2 regions of the Mesorhizobium abyssinicae genome follow, and region 2 is predicted to be linked to the other one. Evidence: predicted binding sites of a transcription regulator. Region 2 holds the regulator's gene; the other holds the start of a gene.
The links. The regulator PhoB, encoded in region 2, activates phosphate uptake and scavenging genes when phosphate is short. The targets are predictions, from matches to a motif close to TGTCATNNANCTGTCAT.
Positions count from the first base shown of each region.

Region 1 (11,447 bases), on a different contig from region 2:
GGTGCTCGGCGTCCATCGCGACGGCGCCATGTGCGAAGAGATCCTGGTGCCGGCGCAGAATCTTTACCCGGCAAACGGCCTGTCGCTGGCCGATGCCGCCGCTGTCGAATTCCTGGCGATCGGCGCGCATGCGGTGCGCCGCGCGCTGACCGAATCCGGCGCCCGCGCGCTGGTCATCGGCGCCGGCCCGATCGGACTTGGCACGGCGCTGTTTGCCCGCATCGCCGGCCTCGACGTCAGCCTGCTCGACATGAGCAGCGAGCGCCTTGGCTTCGCCGAAAGCGAGCTTGGTTTCGCCGCGCTCGACGGCTCGCGGCAGGCGGCGGCCGATCTGGTGCGGAACGCGACCGATGGCGAGGGCTTCGACGTGGTCTTCGACGCCACCGGCAACACGCAGTCGGTGCAATCGGCCTTCGCCCATGTCGCGCATGGCGGCAGCCTCGTCCTGGTCAGTGTCGTCAAGGACGACATCACCTTCTCCGACCCGGAGTTCCACAAGCGCGAGATGACGCTGATCGGCAGCCGCAATGCGCTCCGCGCCGATTTCGACCATGTCGCCACCTCGATCCGCAACAGTGCGGTGCCCATGGCAAAGCTCGTCACCCACCGCACGAGCCTTGCGGGCACGCCGCGTGATCTCGCAAGATGGGCGCATGAGAAATCCGGTCTGATCAAGGCCGTCATCGAGATCGGGTAGGACAATGCAGAGGATCGACGGGCACCAGCATTATTGGCAGATCGCGCGCGGCGACTATTTCTGGATGGGGCCGCACGTCGCGCCGATCATGCGCGACGTCTTCCCGGCCGACCTCGCGCCGCACCTCCAGGCCGCCGGCATCGCCCGCACCGTCGTCGTCCAGGCGGCGGCGACCGTCGCCGAAACCGAATTCATGCTCGACCTCGCCGACAAGGACGACAGCATCGCGGCCGTGGTCGGCTGGGTCGATCTCGAAGCCGACGATGTCGAGGCGACGCTGCGACGGCTGGCGGCGCGGCCGAAGTTTCGCGGCATAAGGCCGATGCTGCAGGACATCGACGACACCTTCGATATTTTGAAGCCGAAGCAGCTCGCCGCGCTGAAGCTTTTGCCGAAACTCGGCCTGCGTTTCGACGCCCTGGCGCAGCCGCGCCATTTGCCGGTGGTCGCCGCACTCGCCGACCACATGCCTGACCTGCCGATCGTCGTCGACCATGCGGCAAAACCCTTCATCGCCAAGGGCATTCTAGAGCCCTGGGCAAGCGACATGGCGGCGCTGGCGAAGCGGCCGTCGGTCGTCTGCAAATTCTCCGGCCTGGTCACTGAGGCCGGGCCGAACTGGTCGGTCGCCGGCCTCAAACCCTATGCCGATCATCTCGTTGCCTGCTTCGGGCCGGACCGGCTGATGTTCGGCAGCGACTGGCCGGTGTGCGAGCTCGCCGCCACCTACGAGAATTGGCTGGCCGCCGCGAAGGAGCTTTTGGCAGGCCTTTCGCCGGCGGAGCAGGACGCCGTCTTCGGCGGCACCGCCGCACGCTTCTACGGCATCGGCTAGTCATTGGCCGACAGTTTGAGCTCCACCCGCTCCGCCGGAAACCGCGACTCCGAAAACTGGATCGGCTGACCGTCGAGCGTGACGTTGACCGCGACCGTCACCAGCACGATGGCGCCGGGCTGCAGGTCGAGATCGGCAAGATCGGCGGCATCGGCATGGCGCGCCGACAGCACCGTCGATTGCCTGAGATAATCGTTGATGCCGAAGCGCCTGAGCGATGCGGTGACCGATCCCGTCTCCGCCATGGCGGCATCGATGCCGGCGAAGCGCCTGGCGTCGAACCAGGCGGTGGCGCGCGACACCGGATGGCCGTCGGCCTCGCCGCGCGTCTCCAGGCGGAGCACGGCGGCTCCCCTGGCGAGCTTCAAGGCATCGGCGATGCGCCGGCTTGCCGGCTCGACCGATGAGGCGAGCAGCGCGATATGCCGCTCGCTTGTCTGCCCCTGCAGGCCCGTCGAAAAGCGCGTGCGGGCGCCGATCGGGTAGGAAAGCCGCTTGCGCGACAAGACGAAGGTGCCGCGCCCCTGCTCGGCCCTCAGCACGCCCTCCTGCACCAGCGCCGCGATGGCGCTGCGCACCGTATGGCGATTGACGCCATAGCGTTCGGCAAGCGCCATTTCCGGCGGCAGCGCCGCGCTCTCGGCAAAGTCGCCGGCCGCGATCCCTTGCAGGATCCGGTCGGCGATCTGCCGCCACAGCGAAACGCCGCTGCGCCGCTCGATGCTGGCTGCCTGCTGCCCACTCATGTCAGCCCCCGGTTCACCGCCCAGACTTTTCGCCGATGTCATCCAGCCGTCATGGACTCGCGCTAGCTAATGCGTATAATTTGTATAGTTGTCTATATCAATAGACAAATTTACGCAATCGACGGAGTGCTGCCATGCGAGGACAGGAAGCGCGCGAGCAGGCCGGGCGCAAGGCGGCGATGGCGACGCTGGCGCAGTCCGGGGGCGACGAGCTCGCCCGGCTTTGGAGCAAGGCCGGCCTGCCCCTGGAAGCCGAACTCTTGCGCGGCCCCGAAACCGGTCTGGTGACGGTGCGTGGCCGCATCGGGGGCGGCGGCGCGCCCTTCAATGTCGGCGAGGCGACGGTCACCCGCGCCACGGTGCGCCTGCCCTCCGGTCAGGTCGGCCATAGCTATGCGCTCGGCCGCGACAGGCAGAAGGCGAAGCTGGCCGCGATCGCCGACGCGCTGTGGCAGGACCCGGCCCATCGCGAAATTGTCGAGACCAGGGTCATCGCGCCGCTGCGTACGGTGCTCAGCGAGGCGCAGGAAAAACGTCGCGCCGAGACGGCGGCGACGAAAGTGGATTTCTTCACCATGGTGCGCGGAGAGGACTGATGGAGACGCAAGCGATCGAGGGCGGCTTCGCCGATCCGGTCTTCAATGCGCAGACCGTGTTTCGCGCCGTCATGGACGCCATGGCGCGGCCGGGCAGCATACAGCCGCTGCCGGGCCTCGCCCGCCCGCCGGCGCCGCTGTCAGTGACATCGGGCGCCGTGGCGCTGACGCTCTGCGACAACGACACCCCGCTCTGGCTCGAACCTGCGTTGCAGGCCGAAGCGCCGGTCAGATCCTGGCTCGGCTTCCACACCGGCGCGCCGCTCGCCAACATGCCGGCCGACGCGCATTTCGCCATTATAGCCAGGCCGGCCGAGATGATGGCGCTGGATGGCTTTTCGCAAGGCACGCAGGAATATCCCGACCGCTCGACGACGCTGATCCTCATCGTCAGCGATCTCGCCTCGGGCGTTCCCCTGCTGCTCGAAGGCCCGGGCATCGAGAAGATGGCAATGCTCGCGCCGGCCGAGATGCCGCGCCACTTCATCGAGCAGTGGAAGCAGAACAGCCAGCGCTTTCCGCGCGGCGTCGACATCATCCTGGCAGCACCGGACGGGGTCGCCTGCCTGCCGCGCACCACGCGCATCAAGACGATGGAGGCCTGACATGTATGTCGCGGTGAAAGGCGGCGAGGCCGCGATTGCCAATGCGCACCGCCTGCTCGCCGATCGCCGTCGCGGCGACCGCACGGTGCCGGCGCTGCGCCTCGACCAGGTCGTCGAGCAGCTGGCGCTCGGCGTCGACAGGGTGATGAGCGAGGGTTCGCTCTACGACCGCGAGCTGGCAGCACTTGCCATCGTCCAGGCGCGCGGCGACATGATCGAGGCGATCTTCCTCATCCGCGCCTACCGCACCACGCTGCCGCGCTTCGGCTACACCAGGCCGGTCGACACCGGCGCCATGCTGGTCGAGCGTCGTGTGTCGGCAACCTACAAGGACCTGCCCGGCGGCCAGCTGCTCGGCCCGACCTTCGACTACACACACCGGCTGCTCGATCCCGAGCTTGCCGCCGGCGGCGACGTCGCCGAGCCCATGCAACGTGCCACCGAGGCCGAGCCCATGCCGCGCGTCTCGGCGATCCTCGCCCGCGAGGGCCTGATCGAGGCCGATGGCGACATGCCCGGCGAGCATGTTCCCGGCGACATCACCCGCGAGCCGCTGCAATTCCCGATGGCGCGTGACGTCCGCTTGCAGGCGCTGTCGCGCGGCGACGAGGGTTTTCTGCTCGCGCTCGGCTATTCCACCCAGCGCGGCTATGCCCGCAACCACCCCTTTGTCGGCGAGGTCCGTATCGGCGAGGTCGAGCTGGAGCTCGACGTGCCGGAACTGCCTTTCGCCGTGCCGCTCGGCGCGATCTGCGTCACCGAATGCCAGATGGTCAACCAGTTCAAGGGCTCGGCCAAGGCGCCGCCGCAATTCACCCGCGGCTACGGCCTGGTCTTCGGCCAGAGCGAGCGCAAGGCGATGGCGATGGCGCTCTGCGACCGTGCCTTGCGGGCCGGCGAACTCGGCGAGGACATCGTCGCCGCCGCGCAGGACGAGGAGTTCGTCATCTCGCATTCCGACAATGTCCAGGCGACCGGCTTCGTCGAGCATCTGAAGCTGCCGCACTATGTCGACTTCCAGGCCGAGCTCGATCTGGTGCGCCGCATGCGCGCCGAGCACGACGCGCGTGAAGATCACCGCACTGGCGAGGAGAAGCGCGAGGCCTCCGAATGAGCCTAGTCGCCACCCCCGCCATTGCCGCCCCCGCCATTGCCATTCCCGTCGCCGCCATCATGGGAATGGCTGCTGTGCCCGCCGACATAGCTGCCGTTTCCGCCTGTGACATGCGCGCCTTCTCTGAAGGTCGGCAAAAACAAACGCCGAAGAACAAACCCGACCATGCAGGCGAAGGCTAGAAGCAGAATTCCAATATGTATCCAACCGGTCTGGGTCATCCGACTTCGCCTTTATTTCCGTTTTCTGGGCGTCAATTCAATAGCAGGGAGTGGATGTGATCGCCATGACCGACATCGCCACCTACAACTTCGCCTATCTCGACGAACAGACAAAGCGGATGATCCGCCGCGCCATCCTCAAGGGTATCGCCATCCCCGGCTACCAGGTGCCCTTCGCCTCGCGCGAGATGCCGATGCCCTATGGCTGGGGTACCGGCGGCGTCCAGGTCACCGCTTCGATCATCGGGTCGGACGACGTGCTGAAGGTCATCGACCAGGGCGCCGACGACACCACCAATGCCGTCTCGATCCGCGCCTTCTTCAAGAAGGTCGCCAATGTCGCGGTGACTACCGACACCGCCAGCGCCACCATCATCCAGACCCGACATCGCATCCCCGAGCATCCGCTCACCGCAGGCCAAATTCTGGTCTATCAGGTGCCGATCCCCGAGCCGCTGCGCTTCCTGGAGCCGCGCGAGACCGAAACGCGCAAGATGCATGCGCTTGAGGAATACGGCCTGATGCATGTCAAACTCTACGAGGACATCGCCAGGCACGGCCGCATCGCCACCACCTACGCCTATCCGGTCAAGGTCGAGGGCCGTTATGTGATGGACCCGTCGCCGACGCCGAAATTCGACAATCCGAAAATGCATCGGTCGCCGGCTTTGCAGTTGTTCGGCGCCGGCCGCGAAAAGCGCATCTATGCCGTGCCGCCATTCACCGACGTGGTCAGCCTCGACTTCGAGGACCATCCGTTTGAGGTGCAGACCTTCGACCAGCCCTGCGCGCTCTGCGCGGCGGAGAATGTCTATCTCGACGAGGTCATCCTCGACGACCACGGCGGCCACATGTTCGTCTGCTCCGACACCGACCACTGCGAGAAGCGGCGTGAGGAAGGCCATCGCGGCCACCTAGCGCCTGACGCCCAACTTGCTCTCGAAAGAACGGAGCCGGCCGAATGACCGACGAACCGCTGCTGCGCGTCTCGGCGCTGTCCAAATTCTACGGCTCGCGCGTAGGCTGCGAGACTGTCAGCTTCGACCTCTGGCCTGGCGAGGTGCTGGCGGTGGTCGGTGAATCCGGCTCCGGCAAGACGACGCTGCTCAACTGCCTGTCGACCCGGCTGCTGCCCTCTTCCGGCACCGCCAGCTACCGCATGCGCGACGGCCAATGGCGCGAGCTTTATCGCATGAGCGAGGCCGAGCGTCGTTTCCTGATGCGCACCGACTGGGGTTTTGTCCACCAGAACCCGGCCGATGGCCTGCGCATGACGGTGTCGGCCGGCGCCAATGTCGGCGAGCGGCTGATGGCCGTCGGCGACCGCCACTACGGAAAAATCCGCGCCACCGCCGTCGACTGGCTGTCGCGCGTCGAGATCGACGAGGACCGCATCGACGACGAGCCGCGCGCCTTTTCCGGCGGCATGCGCCAGCGCCTGCAGATCGCCCGCAACCTCGTCACCGGGCCGCGCCTGGTGTTCATGGACGAGCCGACCGGTGGACTCGACGTCTCGGTGCAGGCGCGTCTGCTCGACCTGCTGCGCGGGCTGGTCACCGACCTTGGCCTGGCGGCCATCGTCGTCACCCACGACCTCGCCGTGGCGCGACTTCTGTCGCAGCGCATGATGGTGATGAAGGACGGCCATGTCGTCGAATCCGGCCTCACCGACCGCGTGCTGGACGACCCGCGCGCGCCCTATACGCAGTTGCTTGTTTCTTCGATTTTGCAGGTGTGATGATGGCGCCAAGTCACCCCCCTCTGGCACGGGCTATCTGCGACGTTGGAGATTGGCGAAACCGCACGAGGCCGCCCCTTCTCCCCGTCACTATACGGGGAGAAGTGCCATATTCTCCCGCCGATCGGCGACAATAGGAGGACCTTCTGATGCCCACCCCTCTCGTTGTCTCCGACGTCGCCAAAAGCTTCACCATGCACCTGCGCGACGGCATCAAATTGCCTGTCGTCGCCGGTGTGTCGTTCTCGATCCGCGCCGGCGAATGCGCCGTGCTCGGCGGCCCGTCCGGCGCGGGAAAAAGCTCGATCCTGAAGATGCTCTACGGCAACTACGCCGCCGACGAGGGCCAGATCATCGTCCAGCACGAGAACGGCCTGATCGATCTCGCCAGCGCCAGCCCGCGCACGGTGCTTGCCGTGCGCCGGCAAACGATCGGCTATGTCAGCCAGTTCCTGCGCACAGTGCCGCGCGTCTCGGCCCTCGACGTCGTCGCCGAGCCGCTGGTCGAGCGCGGCGAGGAACGCGAAGGCGCGCGGGACAAGGCACGCACCTTGCTTACCCAGCTCAACCTGCCCGAAAAGCTCTGGACCTTGCCGCCGGCGACCTTCTCCGGCGGCGAACAGCAGCGCGTCAACATCGCGCGCGGCTTCATCACCGGGCATCCGATCCTGCTGCTCGACGAGCCGACCGCCTCGCTGGACGCCAGGAACCGCGACGTGGTGGTCGAGTTGATCGCCGCCAAGAAGGCGGCCGGCGTCGCCCTGCTCGGCATCTTCCACGATCAAGACGTGCGCGAGGCGGTCGCCGACCGCGTCATCGACGTCACCGCTTTCACCGCAGGCAGGATTGCCGCATGACAAGGATATTGTCGGAGACGCCGCTGGTTCATCCGACCGCGCAGGTCGAGAACTCGACGCTCGGCCGCTGGACCGAGATCGCCGACCGCAGCCGGGTTTCGGAAAGCGAGCTCGGCGACTATTCCTACATGATGCAGGACTGCGCCGTCTGGTGCGCGACCATTCGAAAGTTCTCCAACATCGCGGCCAGCGTGCGCATCAACGCCACCAACCATCCGACCTGGCGGCCAACGCTGCACCACTTCACCTACCGCGCCTCCGATTACTGGGACGATACCGAGCACGAGAGCGAGTTTTTCGCAGAGCGCCGCGCCAAGCGCGTCACCATCGGCCACGACACGTGGCTCGGCCACGGCTCGACCATCCTGCCCGGCGTCACCGTCGGCGACGGCGCGGCGGTCGGCGCGGGCGCCGTGGTGTCGAAGGATGTCGCGCCCTACACCATCGTCGGCGGCGTGCCGGCGAAGCCGATCCGCGAACGCTTCGACCGCCGCACCGCCGAACGCTACCAGGCGCTCGCCTGGTGGGACTGGGACCATGCCCGGTTGCGCGCGTCGCTCGACGATTTTCGCGCGCTCTCGGCGGAGGCGTTTCTGGAGAGGTATGGTTGACATTCACGGGAACGTGGTGTGGTCGTACAGTAATTTAATCTCGCTATATCAAACATCTCCTAGGCCAGTCGTGTGGAAGGAGATCATTTCGTGGCTATACTGTTTATACCGGCGTGCATTGGGTTGGCGCTGGTTGTATTGGGGATTTGGGTCGTTCGGAGCCAGGTAAACCGCTGGAGTCGGTCCGACCGAGTCTCGTCCATTGTCTTGACCATCTTGGGCTTGGGCCTGGCAGCTGTAGGGGTGCTAATTCTCTTCGTGTTGGCGTCCATCTCCCGGTAGAACTGCCTTAACTGCTAGTGAGACCGCTAGGTTCGATACCTATGCCCAGGACGACGCCCCTAGATTCACATCTTTGACATACGAGTCAGACAAGAGGCGATCTCGCCAGGGAGATCGCCATGCTCGACAAAGCCAGACCCTCGCTCGCCGGCTTCTTCGAAGGCACCAACCCGGCGCCGCCGGTGCATCTCGGCACGCGTTACGACACGGCGGGCAATTTCCTGTTCGAGCCCGGAAACACCATTGTCTCCCATCTCGTAGCCGGCTCACCTTCCGAAGCCGCTGTAGTCGCGGTGCGCGAGCGCATGCGCGCCATGCCCGACGCCGACCGGCTTGCCTTCACCCCGGTCTCCAGCCTGCACATGACGCTGTTCCAGGGCATCATCGAGCGCCGTCGCGGCACCCCTATTGGCCTCGGGATCTGGCGCTCGACACCAGCATCGACGACATCACCCGCCTTTATCTGGAGCGCCTGAAGGGCTTCGCGGGCAGCGGCGCGTTCAGGATCAAGGCCATCGGTATCACCCCGAACGGCCTCACCGTCGCCGGCGCCTCGGAGGAAGACCGGCGCATCCTCCAGGCCTGGCGCGACGCGCTGTCGGTGCCCTTCGGCTATCGCCATCCCGACCATGACACCTACGTCTTCCACATCACCTTCGCCTACCAGATCCGCCGCCTTGCCGAGGAGCGGGCGGCGGCGTGGCAGGATCTGTTCGATGACTGCCTGTCCTTCCTCGACCGCGAGGCGCCGGTCATCGAACTCCACCCGGCGGCCTTTTGCAGCTTCCGTGACATGGAGCATTTCGAGGAGGTCCTGGTCCTCGGCTGATGACTGCTACCGCGCAGCTGTGGGCGGTAACAAAACTGACATCAATCCGACACCGCAGGTTCATGGGGCTGCGCTAGCCAAGGTTAACAGACCCTGTAACCGACTGGACTGGAGCCTAGCCCCATGTCAGCAGCCTCTGCCACGCTCGAAATCCGCGGTGTCAGCCGACGATTCGGCAAGAACACCGCCGTCAGCGCCGTCGACCTGTCGATCCCGCAGGGCCAGATGGTCGGCATCATCGGCCGTTCCGGCGCCGGCAAGTCGACGCTTCTGCGCATGATCAACCGTCTCATCGACCCCAGCCAGGGGTCGATTTTTTTTGACGGCGCCGAAGTCTCGGCGCTGCAGGGCTCGCCGCTTAGGCGCTGGCAGCGCGACTGCGCCATGATCTTCCAGCAGTTCAACCTGGTGCCGCGCCTCGACGTGCTGACCAACGTGCTGCTTGGCCGGCTAAACCACCGCTCGACGCTGTCCAATCTGTTCGGCATTTTCTCGCGCACCGAATGCGCCGAGGCGGTTGCGGCGCTTGAACGCCTCGACATCGCCCGCACCGCGCTGCAGCCGGCTGGCACGCTGTCCGGCGGCCAGCAGCAGCGCGTGGCGATCGCGCGCGCCATGATGCAACAGCCGAGGGTGCTGCTCGCCGACGAGCCGATCGCCTCGCTCGACCCGCTCAACGCCAAGGTGGTGATGGACTCGCTGCAGGACATCAACCTACGCGAAGGCATCACCGTCATCACCAATCTGCACACGCTGGACACGGCGCGGGCCTATTGCAACCGCATCATCGGGATGGCCGCCGGCAAGGTCGTGTTCGATGGCGCGCCCGAGGATCTCGACCGCGACGCCGTGCGCCTCGTCTATGGCGCGGATGCGAATGGCGCCGATATCTCCGAGGCCATCACGTCGACCAGCGTCACCTTCAAGCCGAAGATCACCGCATCCGCCGGACCGCTCGAGCCCGCATTCCCCGGCTACTAGTCGATGCTTTCGAACCGTCCACGCTGACGAAGAGCGGCAACCGGTTCGGCAAGGATCATGGCCAAGCAAACGAGCAACCCGGATCGCCCGCCCGCGTCAAAGGCAGCTGTCAAAATTCGAACGTCGCCGGCGCGAGGCCGGAACAACAGGAGAGAGATCCAAATGTTTAGGAAGATGGTTTTTGGCGCCGTATCACTGCTCGCCATCGCGACGAGCGCCGCTCATGCCGCCGACGTCAAGGAATTCCGCGTCGGCATCCTCGGTGGCGAGAACGAGACGGACCGGCTGCGCAACTACCAGTGCCTGGCCGACCATTTGAAGGCCGAATTCGGCTTCGAGAAGGTCTCGCTGTTCCCGGCCGCCGACTATGACGGCGTCATCCAGGGCCTGCTCGGCGGCACGCTCGACTTCGCCGAGCTCGGCGCTTCCGGCTATGCCAGCGTCTACATCAAGGACCCGAAGGCGGTCACCCCGATCCTCACCACCCAGCAGACCGACGGCGCCACCGGCTATTATTCGATCGGCCTGGCGTTGAAGTCGTCGGGGATCACCGACATCAAGTCGGCCAAGGGCAAGAAGCTCGGCTATGCCGATCCGGACTCGACCTCCGGCTACCTGATCCCGCTGACCCAGATCCCTAAGGACACCGGCCAGTCGAACGAAGCCTTCTTCGCCTCGACCCAGTTCAATGGCGGCCACGAGAACAACGTTCTCGCCGTCCGCGACGGCAAGGTCGACGTCGCGGTGGACGATTCCTCCGGCATCGGCGATTTCAAGAACGGCTACACCTCCGGCACCTTCCACAAGGAAGTCGCCAAGGGCGCCGTCGACCCGAACGACTTCGTCGAGGTCTGGCGCTCCGGCCTGATCCCGAACGGCCCGCTGGTCGTGCGCACCGCGCTCGGCGACGACATGAAGGCCAAGCTGACCGCGTTCTTCACCGCGCTGCCGACGAAGGACAAGCCCTGCTTCGAGGGCGTCGAGGGCGGCGACTTCACCGGCTACGTTCCGGTCAAGCCGGACTTCTACAACGTCATCGTCGAAGCCCGCAAAGCCGCCATCGGCGGCTGACGGCATCAGGAAAAGGGGCGGCGCCAAAAAACGCCGCCCCTTTTGCATCTCCCGATCATGACCTCAGCGACAATCCACTCTGACGCGACGCGCCTGGCGGCCGATGCCTGGCGGCGCCAGACGTCCTTGCGCCGGCTTTACACCGGCCTCGGTGTCGGCCTGCTTTTTGTCGCCATGTGCGCGACCATGTGGTTCGCCGACGAGGCCAATGCCGGCCATTTCCTCGACCGGCTGCCGCACATACTGGACTTCCTGAGCTGGCTG
Region 1 covers NZ_JARAKC010000001.1:857,648-869,094, forward strand. The annotation lists gene PU724_RS03985 (zinc-binding alcohol dehydrogenase family protein) at 1-697, shown strand, start outside; gene PU724_RS03990 (amidohydrolase family protein) at 702-1,532, shown strand; gene phnF (phosphonate metabolism transcriptional regulator PhnF) at 1,529-2,278, opposite strand; gene phnG (phosphonate C-P lyase system protein PhnG) at 2,413-2,874, shown strand; gene phnH (phosphonate C-P lyase system protein PhnH) at 2,874-3,479, shown strand; gene PU724_RS04010 (carbon-phosphorus lyase complex subunit) at 3,481-4,593, shown strand; gene PU724_RS04015 (hypothetical protein) at 4,590-4,775, shown strand; gene PU724_RS04020 (alpha-D-ribose 1-methylphosphonate 5-phosphate C-P-lyase PhnJ) at 4,880-5,779, shown strand; gene phnK (phosphonate C-P lyase system protein PhnK) at 5,776-6,552, shown strand; gene phnL (phosphonate C-P lyase system protein PhnL) at 6,702-7,409, shown strand; gene PU724_RS04035 (DapH/DapD/GlmU-related protein) at 7,406-8,020, shown strand; partial or broken gene PU724_RS04040 (DUF1868 domain-containing protein) at 8,422-9,131, shown strand; gene phnC (phosphonate ABC transporter ATP-binding protein) at 9,255-10,112, shown strand; gene phnD (phosphonate ABC transporter substrate-binding protein) at 10,275-11,183, shown strand; gene phnE (phosphonate ABC transporter, permease protein PhnE) at 11,241-11,447, shown strand, end outside.
Region 1: the regulator PhoB is predicted to act here: its motif matches at 2,315-2,331, upstream of phnF (phosphonate metabolism transcriptional regulator PhnF).

Region 2 (11,447 bases):
ACACGGTCTGGGTGCCGAGCGCGATGCGGTTCAGCGCGGCGTGGTCGCCGTCCTGGCCCGACACCGGAACGGTCCCGGCGAGGCCCTGCGCCGTCAGCGCGGCGACGACACCGCCGGCGGTGCCGTCATTGGCCGCCACCACCGCATCGACCTTGTTGTCGTTGGCGGTCAGGAACTGCTCCATATTCTTCTGCGCGTTGGCGGGCAGCCAGCCGTCGGTATAGGCCTCGCCGACATTCTTGATCTTGCCGCCGTCGATGGCTTCCTTCAGCACTTCCATCGAGCCGGCGAACAGGAAATCGGCGTTCGGGTCGGCGCCCGAGCCCTTGATGAAGACATAATTGCCTTCCGGCTTGACCTTGAACACTTCGCGGGCCTGCATGCGGCCGACTTCCTTGTTGTCGAAGGTCAGGTAGAAGACGTCCTTGTTCTCGATCAGCCGGTCGTAGCCGACGACCGGAATGCCTTCGTCCAGCGCCTTCTGCACCGCCGGCCCGACGGCCGAAGCGTCCTGCGCCAGCACGATCAGGGCATTGGCGCCCTGCGAGATCAGGCTTTCGACGTCGGTCAGCTGCTTGCCGGGATTGGACTGCGCGTCGGCCGAAATATACTTGTCGCCGGCCGCCTCGATGGCCTTCTTCATCGCCGCTTCATCGGTCTTCCAGCGCTCTTCCTGGAAGTTCGACCAGGAAACGCCGATCACCTTGTCCTTCGCCTCGGCGACCGACGCGAGCGTCAACGACAAGGCGACACCCGCCAGCATGGCGGTTGCGAATTTCTTCATGATTTCCTCCCTGCGCCATTGCGGCGCGACCCAGACTGGCCCTGAGGCCGGCATAGAGGCTTTTTTTCGAGCCTCGAAAAAAATATGATCCAACGGCGGAGCGCTGTCAACAACGATTCTGAGCGATTCCGAGGCCTCGGCGAATTTTTTTCGAGCTCCGGAATAAATAAATGACAGGCTGGCCCGCTTCTGCCACTATTCATACGGTGTCGCCGACGGCCTTCGAAATCAAAAACGGCCGCGACGACCGGGAGGAAGGCAAAGCATGTCGGTTGGAATCCGCCACGACGATCTGCGCCGACGCAACCGGGCGATGGTTATTTCGGCCGTGCGCCGCGCCGGCCAGCCGTCGCGTACCGAGATCGCCGCCACCACCGGCCTCAGCCATTCGACCATCTCGGCGATCTCGTCCGACCTGATCCAGGAAGGCATCCTGACCGAGAGCAAGCCAAACGAGGCTGTTTCGCTGAAGCGCGGCCGGCCGCAGGTCGGGCTTGCCCTCAATCCGGAAGCCACGGCGGTGATGACGGTGGTCCTGTCGCTGAACTTCCTTTCCGTCGCCGTCATCGACTATGCCGGGCAGGTCATTGCCGAGGAGCAGCGCCGCCTCGACACGGCGATCATGCCGCGCGACGAGCTGATCGGCGAATGCGTGGCCATCGTCCGGCGCCGTTTCGAGGATCCCGACCTCGACGTCCGCGGCGTCGCCCGCATCGCCATGGGCATCCAGGGCATCACCGACACCCATGCCCGCGCCATGTTGTGGTCACCGATCACGCCGCAGACCGACATCGCCTTCGCCGACATTCTGGAAGCCGAATTCGGCGTTCCGGCCACCATGGAGAATGACTGCAACATGATGGCGGTGGCGCTGCAGTGGCGCGATCCCGAGCGGTACCGCGACGACTTCATTGCCATCCTGCTCTCGCACGGCATCGGCATGGGGCTGGTGCTGAAGGGAGAGCTGTTCACCGGCACCCATTCCTCCGGCGGCGAATTCGGCCACATGATCCACCGGCCGGGCGGCGCGCTCTGCCGCTGCGGCCGGCGCGGCTGCGTCGAGGCCTATGCCGGCAACTATGCGATCTGGCGCAATGCCAAGCAGATGGGCGAGGACGCCGAGCCGGTCGATGTCAGCGACGCCGACATGCGCTCGCTCGCCGCCAGGGCGCGCGCCGGCGACGGCCCGGAGCGCCAGGCCTACCGCAAGGCCGGCGAGGCGCTCGGCTACGGCCTCGGCAGCCTGTTCGCGCTGATCGATCCAGCTCCCGTCGCCATGGTCGGCGTCAGCGCCGCCGCCTTCGACCTGATCGAGCCGGCGCTGCGCGAGGCGATCGCCCAGACCGCCGGCGGCCAGCATTCGAAGTCGATCTCCTTCGACACCGAGCCGAACGAATTGCCGCTCATCCGCGAAGGCTGCGCCATGCGCGCACTGACCTTCGTCGACCAGGAGATTTTCGCGCCGGGCGTGCAGGTGAAAGGCGGCGCCACCGGGAAGAACGTGGCCTGAGCGTCAATCTTCCCTGATCGCGTATCCGGCCCCGCGGATGGTGCGGATGACGTCAGGCATGCGGCCATTGTTGACCGCCTTGCGCAGGCGGCCGACATGCACGTCGACCGTGCGCTCGTCGATGTAGATCGTCTCGCCCCAGACATTGTCGAGCAGCTGGCTGCGCGAGAACACGCGGCCGGGATGGCGCATCATGAATTCGAGCAGGCGGAACTCGGTCGGACCGAGCCGGATCTCGCTCTTCTTGCGATAGACACGATGCGATTCGCGGTCGAGCACGATGTCGCCGACCTTCAGCATGCTGGACAGGACTTCCGGCTTGGCGCGGCGCAGCAGCGCCTTGACGCGCGCCATGAACTCCGGCGTCGAGAACGGCTTGACCAGATAGTCGTCGGCGCCGGTGGAGAGGCCGCGCACCCGGTCGCTTTCCTCGCCGCGCGCCGTCAGCATGATGATCGGCAGCCGCTCGGTCTCCGGCCGCATCCTGAGACGCCGGCAGAGCTCGATACCGGAAACCGCCGGCACCATCCAGTCGAGCACCAGGAGGTCGGGCACGTTTTCCTGCAGCCGGATTTCGGCCTCGTCGCCGCGTGTCACCACCTCGACCTGGTAGCCTTCCGATTCAAGATTGTAGCGGAGCAGCACCCCCAGCGGCTCCTCGTCCTCCACCACCATGATGCGTGGCGCGATCATCGGCCCGTCACCCTTCTTCTCAGGCCGCCGGCGCCGACATCGCCGTCTCGTCCAGCTTCGGACGATTGGCGGGCAGTTGCTGGCCGGTCAGCACGTAGTAGGCGTTCTCGGCGATATTGGTGACATGGTCGCCGATGCGCTCCAGATTCTTGGCGCAGAACAACAGATGCGTGCAAGCGGTGATGTTGCGCGGATCTTCCATCATGTAGGTCAAAAGCTCGCGGAACACCGAGGTGTATTTGACGTCGATGCGCTCGTCGTCGTTGCGGAGCTTGGCAAGCGCCGCGGCATCCGCGGCGGCATATTCCTCGATGACCCCCTGCACCTGAATCAGCACCAGCTGCGCCATGCCGTCGATCGAATGCGAAAGGTCGCGCGGCGTGACGCTGAGACCGACGGTGCCGACGCGCTTGGCGATGTTCTTGGCGAGGTCGCCGATGCGTTCGAGGTCGCCCGCCATGCGGATCGAGCCGACCACGGCGCGCAGATCGTTGGCCATCGGCTGCCGCTTGGCGATCAGCGTGATGGCGCGGTCGTCGAGCTCGCGCTGGCGTGCGTCCATGATGGCGTCGTCGGACACCACACGCTGCGCCAGGGCGTTGTCTGAATTGAGCAGCGCGCGCGTCGAGCCGGCGACCATCGAGCGGGCGAGATCGCCCATGTCGGAGATCAGCTTGCTGATGGCGCCGAGATCCTCGTCGAAAGACGCAACCGTATGATGTTCACCCATGATCCTGTCCTCGTGCTTGGAAATCAGCCGAACCGGCCGGTGATGTAGTCCTGGGTGCGCTTGTCGTCGGGGTTGGTGAACATCTTGTCGGTGGCGCCCTCCTCGACCAGGTAGCCGAGGTGGAACATCGCCGTGCGCTGCGACACGCGCGCCGCCTGCTGCATCGAATGGGTGACGATGACGATCGTGTAGTTCTGGCGCAGCTCGTCGATCAGCTCCTCGACGCGGGCGGTTGCGATCGGGTCGAGCGCCGAACACGGCTCGTCCATCAGGATCACCTCCGGCGAGACGGCGATGGCGCGGGCGATGCACAGGCGCTGCTGCTGGCCGCCGGACAGGCCGGTGCCGGGCTCGTGCAGGCGGTCCTTCACCTCGTTCCAGATCGCCGCCTTCTTCAGGCTGGATTCGACGATCTGGTCCATGTCGGCCTTGCGCTTGGCCAGCCCATGGATGCGCGGGCCGTAGGCGACATTCTCGTAGATCGACTTCGGGAACGGGTTCGGCTTCTGGAACACCATGCCGACCCGGGCCCTGAGCTCGACGACGTCGATGCTCTTGTCGTAGATGTCCTCCTGGTCCAGCGTGATCTTGCCGGTCACCCGCGCCGAATCGATGGTGTCGTTCATGCGGTTGAGGCAGCGCAGGAAGGTCGACTTGCCGCAGCCCGAAGGACCGATCAGCGCCGTCACCTGGTTGAGGCGGACGTCGAGATTGACGTCGAACAGCGCCTGCTTCTCGCCATAGAACACGCCGACCTTGTCGCCGCGCATCTTGATCACTTCGTTCGACTTGGCGTTCATTTTGTCGCCCACTGCGTTTTCAAGAGACTGTTCGGTCATGATGTTCATACCAGATGCCTTCTTTTACCAGCGCCGTTCGAAGCGGCGCCTGAGCACGATCGCCGTGATGTTCATGGCCATGAGGAAGACGAGCAGGATGATGATCGCGCCCGACATGCGCTCGACGAAGGCGCGCTCTGCCTCGTTGGCCCACATGTAGATCTGCACCGGCAGCGCTGTCGCCGGATCGAATGGCGTCTTCGGATAGTCGGCAACGAAGGCGACCATGCCGATCAGGAGCAGCGGCGCGGTCTCGCCGAGCGCGCGCGCCAGGCCGATGATGGTGCCGGTGAGGATGCCGGGGGCGGCAAGCGGCAGGATGTGCTGGAACACCATCTGCATCTTGGAGGCGCCGAGACCGAGCGCCGCCGAGCGGATCGACGGCGGCACTGCGGCAAGCGCCGCGCGGGTGGCGATGATGATCGTCGGCAGCGTCATCAGCGTCAGCACCAGTCCGCCGACAAAGGCGGCCGAGCGCGGCATGCCGAGGAAGTTGATGAACACGGCGAGGCCGAGCAGGCCGAAGACGATCGACGGCACCGCCGCCAGATTGTTGATGTTGACTTCGATCAGGTCGGTGAAGCGGTTCTTCTTGGCGAATTCCTCCAGATAGATGGAGGCGGCGACGCCGATCGGCAGCGCCAGAAGCAGCACGATCACCATCATGTAGAAGGAGCCGATGATGGCCACGCCCATGCCCGACGTTTCCGGACGGCTGGAGGCGCCATAGGTGAACAGGCCCTTGTTGAAATGCTCGGCCATGGTGCCGTCGGCCTTGAGCTGGTTCATCCAGGCGATCTGCTGGTCAGAGACCTTGCGGCGCGCTTCCTCGACGTTGAGGTCGATCTGGCCCTTGAAGGCGGAATCGAGATTGGCCGCGGCGAGGATGTCGACGTTGCGCGTGGTGCCGATGACCGACGGATCGGCGACGACGATGTCGCGCACTTGCACGCGCGCGCCCTCCGACAGGAAGCCCTTCAGCTTCAGCGCCATCGGCTTGTTGGCGGGATCGATGCCGAGCTTGGCCATCAGCGCCTTGTCGGCCAGCTTGGGATAGTTCGCCTTGATCAGCACGTCCGGATCGGTGGCGCGCTTGTTGGAAGGATCGATGATCTTCTCGTCGAAATTGATCGGCAGCGTCACGGTCGTCTGCCAGAAGGCGGTGTAGCCCTTCGAGACGATGGTGATCAGCATGATGGCGAGGAAGGCGAGGCCGACCGAGATCGCCAGCACGCCATAGATGCGGAACCGGCGTTCGGCGGCGTAGCGGGCCTTGAGGCCGATGTCGCGGCGCGCGGGAGCCGCGGCCCGGACCATCGTATCCAGCGGGATATCGGTCATTCGTACTGCTCCCGGTATTTGCGCACGATGTAGAGGGCGACGATGTTCATCACCAGCGTCAGCGCGAACAGCGTGATGCCGAGCGCGAAGGCGACCAGCGTCTGCGGCGAATTGAATTCGAGGTCGCCGGTCAGCTGGTTGACGATCTTGACGGTAATGGTGGTCATCGCCTCGAACGGATTGGCGGTGAGATTGGCGGCGACGCCGGCGGCGAGCACCACGATCATGGTCTCGCCGATGGCGCGCGAGGCGGTCAGCAGGATGGCGCCGACGATACCGGGCAGCGCGGCCGGCAGGATCACCCGCTTGATCGTCTCCGAGCGCGTAGCGCCGAGGCCGAGCGAGCCGTCGCGCATGGCGCGCGGCACCGCGGTGATGATGTCGTCCGACAGGGAGGATACGACCGGGATCAGCATGACGCCCATGACCAGGCCGGCGGTGAAGATGCTCTGGCCCTGGATGAAGGGCGAACCGCCGGTCAGCGCCGCCGAGAGATCGCGCAGGAACGGCCCCAGCGTGACGACGGCGAAAATGCCGTAGACGATGGTCGGGATGCCGGCCAGCAGCTCGAGCGCGGGCTTCACCACCGAGCGCACCTTGGGCGAGGCGTATTCGGCCATGTAGACGGCCGACATCAAACCGACCGGCACCGCCACCAGCAGGGCGACGAAGGCGATGTAGAGCGTGCCGGACAGGAGCGGAATCAGGCCGAACTGGCCCTGGCTGCCGCCCGAGCCGGCCGCGGCGAAGCGCGGATCCCAGACGGTGCCGAAGAAGAAGCTCGCCGGCGAAACGCTGTCGAAGAACTGGATGGTCTGGAACAGCATCGAAAGCACGATGCCGACCGTGGTCAGGATGGCGATGGTCGAGGCCGCCAGCAGCCCCCACAGCATCAGCCGCTCGACATTGTTCCTGGCGCGCGCCCGCGGCGCGACTTGCCGGAGCGCGTAAAAGGCGCCGGCGATCGACAGCACGAGCGTGACGACGGCGCCGACCAGGCCGAGCCTGTCCTGCACCGCATTCGCCTCGACGGCGATCGGGATCATGTAGTCCTGGGTGTCCGTCGCCAGCGCCACGCCCTTGGCGGCGAGCAGCGGCTGCAATTCAGCGAAACTGGCGGGAAGCTGGGTGTTTGCATCGAGCTGGCGCAGCCCCCTGGCGAGGCTCTTCACCAAGCTGACATCGAGCGCCTCGCTGGCGACCGCGCTGTCGGCGGTGCGCTCGGGCAAGGCGGCGTGGATGTGGCGCTCGAGATAGACGGATGAACCGATGTTCCACACGGCAAGCAGCAGGAGGGCCGGCAGGACGGCGAGCAGGAAGGCCCACCAGCCGTGATAATGGGCGCGCGAATGCGGCTTCACCGAGCCATTGTCCTGCGCCACGGCCCGTTGGCGGCCAATGAAGAATGCGACCACGCCGATGGCGGCGACTATGGCAAGTACGAGCATGGACGACATGAACCCACCCCAGGGGAAATCCCTCGTTCGAGCATGATCTTGTCCGGTCCCATTTCGGGATCACGCTCCGGTCGCCACCGCCACTGCGGCGGGCGAAGAGGCCGGGGCGCAGGTAATCCCGCGCCCCGGCCCTAAGCTTGATTACATGGTCTTTCCGGCGGCGAAGGCGTCGCGCTGCGACTGACGCTCGGCGTCGGGAGCCGAAACCAGGCCGTATTCGGCAAGCGGGCTTTCCGGGCCGATCATCTGGTCGTCGAGGAAGAATTCGACATATTCCTTCAGGCCCGGAACGACGCCGAGATGCGCCTTCTTGACGTAGAAGAACAGCGGGCGCGAAACCGGATACTTGCCGCTGGCAATGGTCTCGGTCGAAGGCACGACGTCTTCAACGCTGGCGACCTTCAGCTTGTCGGCATTGTTCTCGTAGAAGGCGAGGCCGAACACGCCGACGCCGGTCTTGTTGGAGTCGATGCGGGCGAGCGTCTCGGTGTAGTCGCCGTCGATATCGACAGCCTTGCCGTCCTTGCGGATGGCGATGCAGGTCTTGCCGATTTCCTTGTCGTCGCTGATGCCGGTGGCCTTGATGGCAGCCTTGTCGCAGCCGGCGTCGAGAAGCTTGGTCTCAAACACTTCGCGCGTGCCGTGCTTCTCACCCGGGATGTAGGCGGCGATGTCCCAGTCGGGCAGCTTCGGGTTGACCTGGCTCCACTTGGTGTTCGGATTGTCGACCAGCTTGCCGTCGACAACGAGCTTGGCGGCCAGCGCCTTGTAGATGTCGGCGGGAACCAGCGCCCAGTCCGGGCCCTTGATGTCGGTGGCGAAGACGATGCCGTCATAACCGATGCGGACTTCCTGGATATCCTTCACGCCAGCGTCGGCGCAGGACTTGATCTCGTCCTTCTTGATCGGGCGCGAGGAGTTGGCGATGTCGATGGTGTCTTCGCCGACGCCCTTGCAGAATTCCTTGATGCCGGCGCCGCTGCCGCCGGACTCGACCACCGGGGTCTTGAACTTGGTGAAGGTCTCGCCGAACTGCTCGGCAACGATCTTGGCATAGGGAAGCACGGTCGACGACCCGGCAACCTGGATCTGGTCGCGCGCGGCGGCGAAGCCGGACGACGCGGCCAGCGCAAGCGCGGCGGCCGACGCCGTGAGGAGAAATTTGTTCATGTGGCCTGCTCCTGTTCGGAAGATGGTCTCTTCGAAAGATGGACTCTTGGCACCGCTGTCCATCGGCGCCCGGTGAGGCCAATAGCTTCCGATTATTACAGTCGCATGACAGTTTCGTGTCAGCCCGGTAACGCCTGACCGGCTCGCCGGAAACGGCTGGCAGCCAGCCCTCGGCGAGGCAACGGCGGTTTGCCGTTGGAATCAGGGACTTGCGCGATTCTGGAGGCCCGCCCTGCCCTCGGCGGCACGAGCCTCGGCCGCCGAGAAAAGAAAAGCCGGACGAGAGCGCGTTGCCCCTGGCCAGAGCGTATCATGGCCGAGCCATCGCCGAAAACAGGTCCGTTGGGGTAGAGTCGACGCTGTTTCTAGCCGGCGGTCGCTGCTCCCGCCCGTAACCGGGGGAGCGAATCCGATGCCGCCATTGTTTCGGCTCGATGCCCGGTTCGATATGGTGCGATCGCACCATATCCCCACGGCAGCCCCGGTTTTCCGCCGTGCTTCGCAAACCGGGCGCTGCGATGGCACTCGCTCCGAAGCAGCGGCCTCGACAGGTTTAACCGGCGTTTCTCTGCGCCTGGCCGTCGGCGCCGATCCAGCGCTCCAGCTTTTCAAGCAGGGCCCTGGGGCTGATGGGCTTGGGCAGATAGTCGTCCATGCCGGCCTCCAGGCAGCGCTCGCGATCGCCCTTCAGCGCATGCGCGGTGACGCCGACGATCGGCACATGCATGCCGCTTTCCTCCTCCAGCCGGCGAATGGCGGCCGTCGCCTCCAGTCCGTTCATCTCCGGCATCGACACATCCATCAGGATCATGCGCGGTTTGAGCCGACCGTAGGCGTCGAGCGCCTTGCGGCCGTTGCCGACGATCTCGAAGCCGTAGCCTGTCTCGCCGAGGATCTGGGTGAAGACCATCTGGTTCACTTCATTGTCTTCGGCCACGAGGATATCGAGCCCGCGTTCGCCACCGGTCGGCCGGGCGCGCGCACGCGCCGGCGGCGGCTGCAGCAGGGCCCGTTCCGACACCGCCGAGGCGGCCCTGGCCGGCGCCGGCTGCGCTATCCCCGCACTGCCGCTCGCCGCCTGCGGCGGATGGCTGACCGCCGCGCTGTGGCGGTGACGCTGGACGGTGGCGACCAGCGTCTCCAGCAGCACCGAGGAGCGCGCCGGCTTGATCAGCTGCGCATCGATGCCGAGGTCGCGGTAGCTGGTGTTGGCGAGCGACTGGTCGACGGACGTCAGCATGATGATCGGCGTGTGCGCGAGGCCGTCGGTGTTGCGCACGATGCGCGCCATCTCGGCGCCGCTCATGCCCGGCATCTGGTAGTCGAGCACGACGCAATCGACCGGCACGCCATAGGCGGCGGCGGCGATCAGCACCTTCAACCCCTCGGCGCCGCTCTCGGCCGCGCAGGAATCGAACGTCCACGACGCCATCTGCTCGCTCAGGATCGAGCGGTTGACGGCATTGTCGTCGACGATCAGCACCCGGGCTCCGGTGACGTCGACCGGCATGATCCGCTGCCCGCTCTGTTGCATGGCCCGCGGCAGCGTCACCGTGAACCAGAAGGTCGAGCCCTTGCCCTCATCGCTCTCGACCCCGATCTCGCCGCTCATCAGCTCGACCAGCCGCGAGGTGATGGCAAGACCGAGCCCAGTGCCCTCGTGCCGCCGCGTCGACGACGTATCGACCTGGTTGAACTTCTCAAACACCGCCTTCAGCTTGTCTTCCGGAATGCCAATGCCGGTGTCGGTCACCGAGATGGTGAGCTTCGTTCCCGTCGGCACGCGCTCGCCGGTGACGTCGACCAGCACATGGCCTTCGTCGGTGAACTTCACCGCATTGCCGAGCAGGTTGGTGACGATCTGCCTGATGCGCCCGACATCGCCGACGAACTGGCTGTCGAGGCCAGGCTGCACGCGCACGATGAGCTCGAGATCCTTCTCCTTGGCGCGAGTCGACACCAGCGTTGCCACATCCTCGATGGCCTCGGCAAGGTTGAAGGGCGCCGGATCGAGCACCAGCTGGCCGGCATCGATCTTGGAGAAGTCGAGGATGTCGTTGATGATGGTCAAAAGCGCGTTGCCCGACTTCACGATGATGTCGGTGAACGTCTTCTGCTTGGGGTCGAGGTCGGACTTGGCGAGCAATTCGGCCATGCCGAGCACGCCGTTCATCGGCGTGCGGATCTCATGGCTCATATTGGCCAGGAATTCCGATTTGGCGCGGTCGGCGAGCACGGCGCGCTGCCGCGCCTCGCTGAGCTCGGCCTCGCGCTGCTTGAGCTCGGTGATGTCGGTGGTCGATCCGATCAGATAGAGCGAACCGTCGGAGGCAATCATCGCCCCCTTGCGCGCGAACTGGTGCCGCACGCTGCCGTCGGGCAGCGTCACGCTTTCCTCGATCTCCTGCGTCTCGCCGGTGCGCAGCACGGCGAGATCGCCAGCGACGAAGGCCTCGCCGTCCGGCCCGAAGATTTCGACGTCGGTCCTGCCGATCGCATCTTCCTTGGCGAAGCCGGTGAGGTCGCACCAGCCCTTGTTGACGTAGAACTGCCTGAGGTCCGAACGCTTGGCGTAGATCGACACCGGCACGTTGTCGATGAGGCTGCGGAACACCTCGTTCTCGCGCATGCTCTCTTCCAGCGCCCGCTCGCGCGCCTTGACGTCGGTGATGTCGGTGCTGGAGCCGACCAGATGCACCGACCCGTCCGTCGCCACCAGGCGGCTCTTGCGCGTCATCAGCTGCCGCACGGTGCCGTCGCGATGGGTGACAGGCTCCTCGACCTCCAGGACCTTGCCGGCGACGACCACTTCGGTGTCGTCATGGCTGTAGCTTTCGGCATCCTCGGCGCCGAACAGCTGGCGGTCGCTGCGGCCGATGACGTCCTCCTTGGCGAGGCCGGTGATGGCGCACCACGCCTTGTT
Region 2 covers NZ_JARAKC010000006.1:248,523-259,969, forward strand. The annotation lists gene xylF (D-xylose ABC transporter substrate-binding protein) at 1-784, opposite strand, end outside; gene PU724_RS16065 (ROK family protein) at 1,050-2,294, shown strand; gene phoB (phosphate regulon transcriptional regulator PhoB) at 2,298-2,987, opposite strand; gene phoU (phosphate signaling complex protein PhoU) at 3,007-3,717, opposite strand; gene pstB (phosphate ABC transporter ATP-binding protein PstB) at 3,741-4,565, opposite strand; gene pstA (phosphate ABC transporter permease PstA) at 4,581-5,897, opposite strand; gene pstC (phosphate ABC transporter permease subunit PstC) at 5,894-7,354, opposite strand; gene PU724_RS16095 (substrate-binding domain-containing protein) at 7,496-8,524, opposite strand; gene PU724_RS16100 (response regulator) at 9,078-11,447, opposite strand, start outside.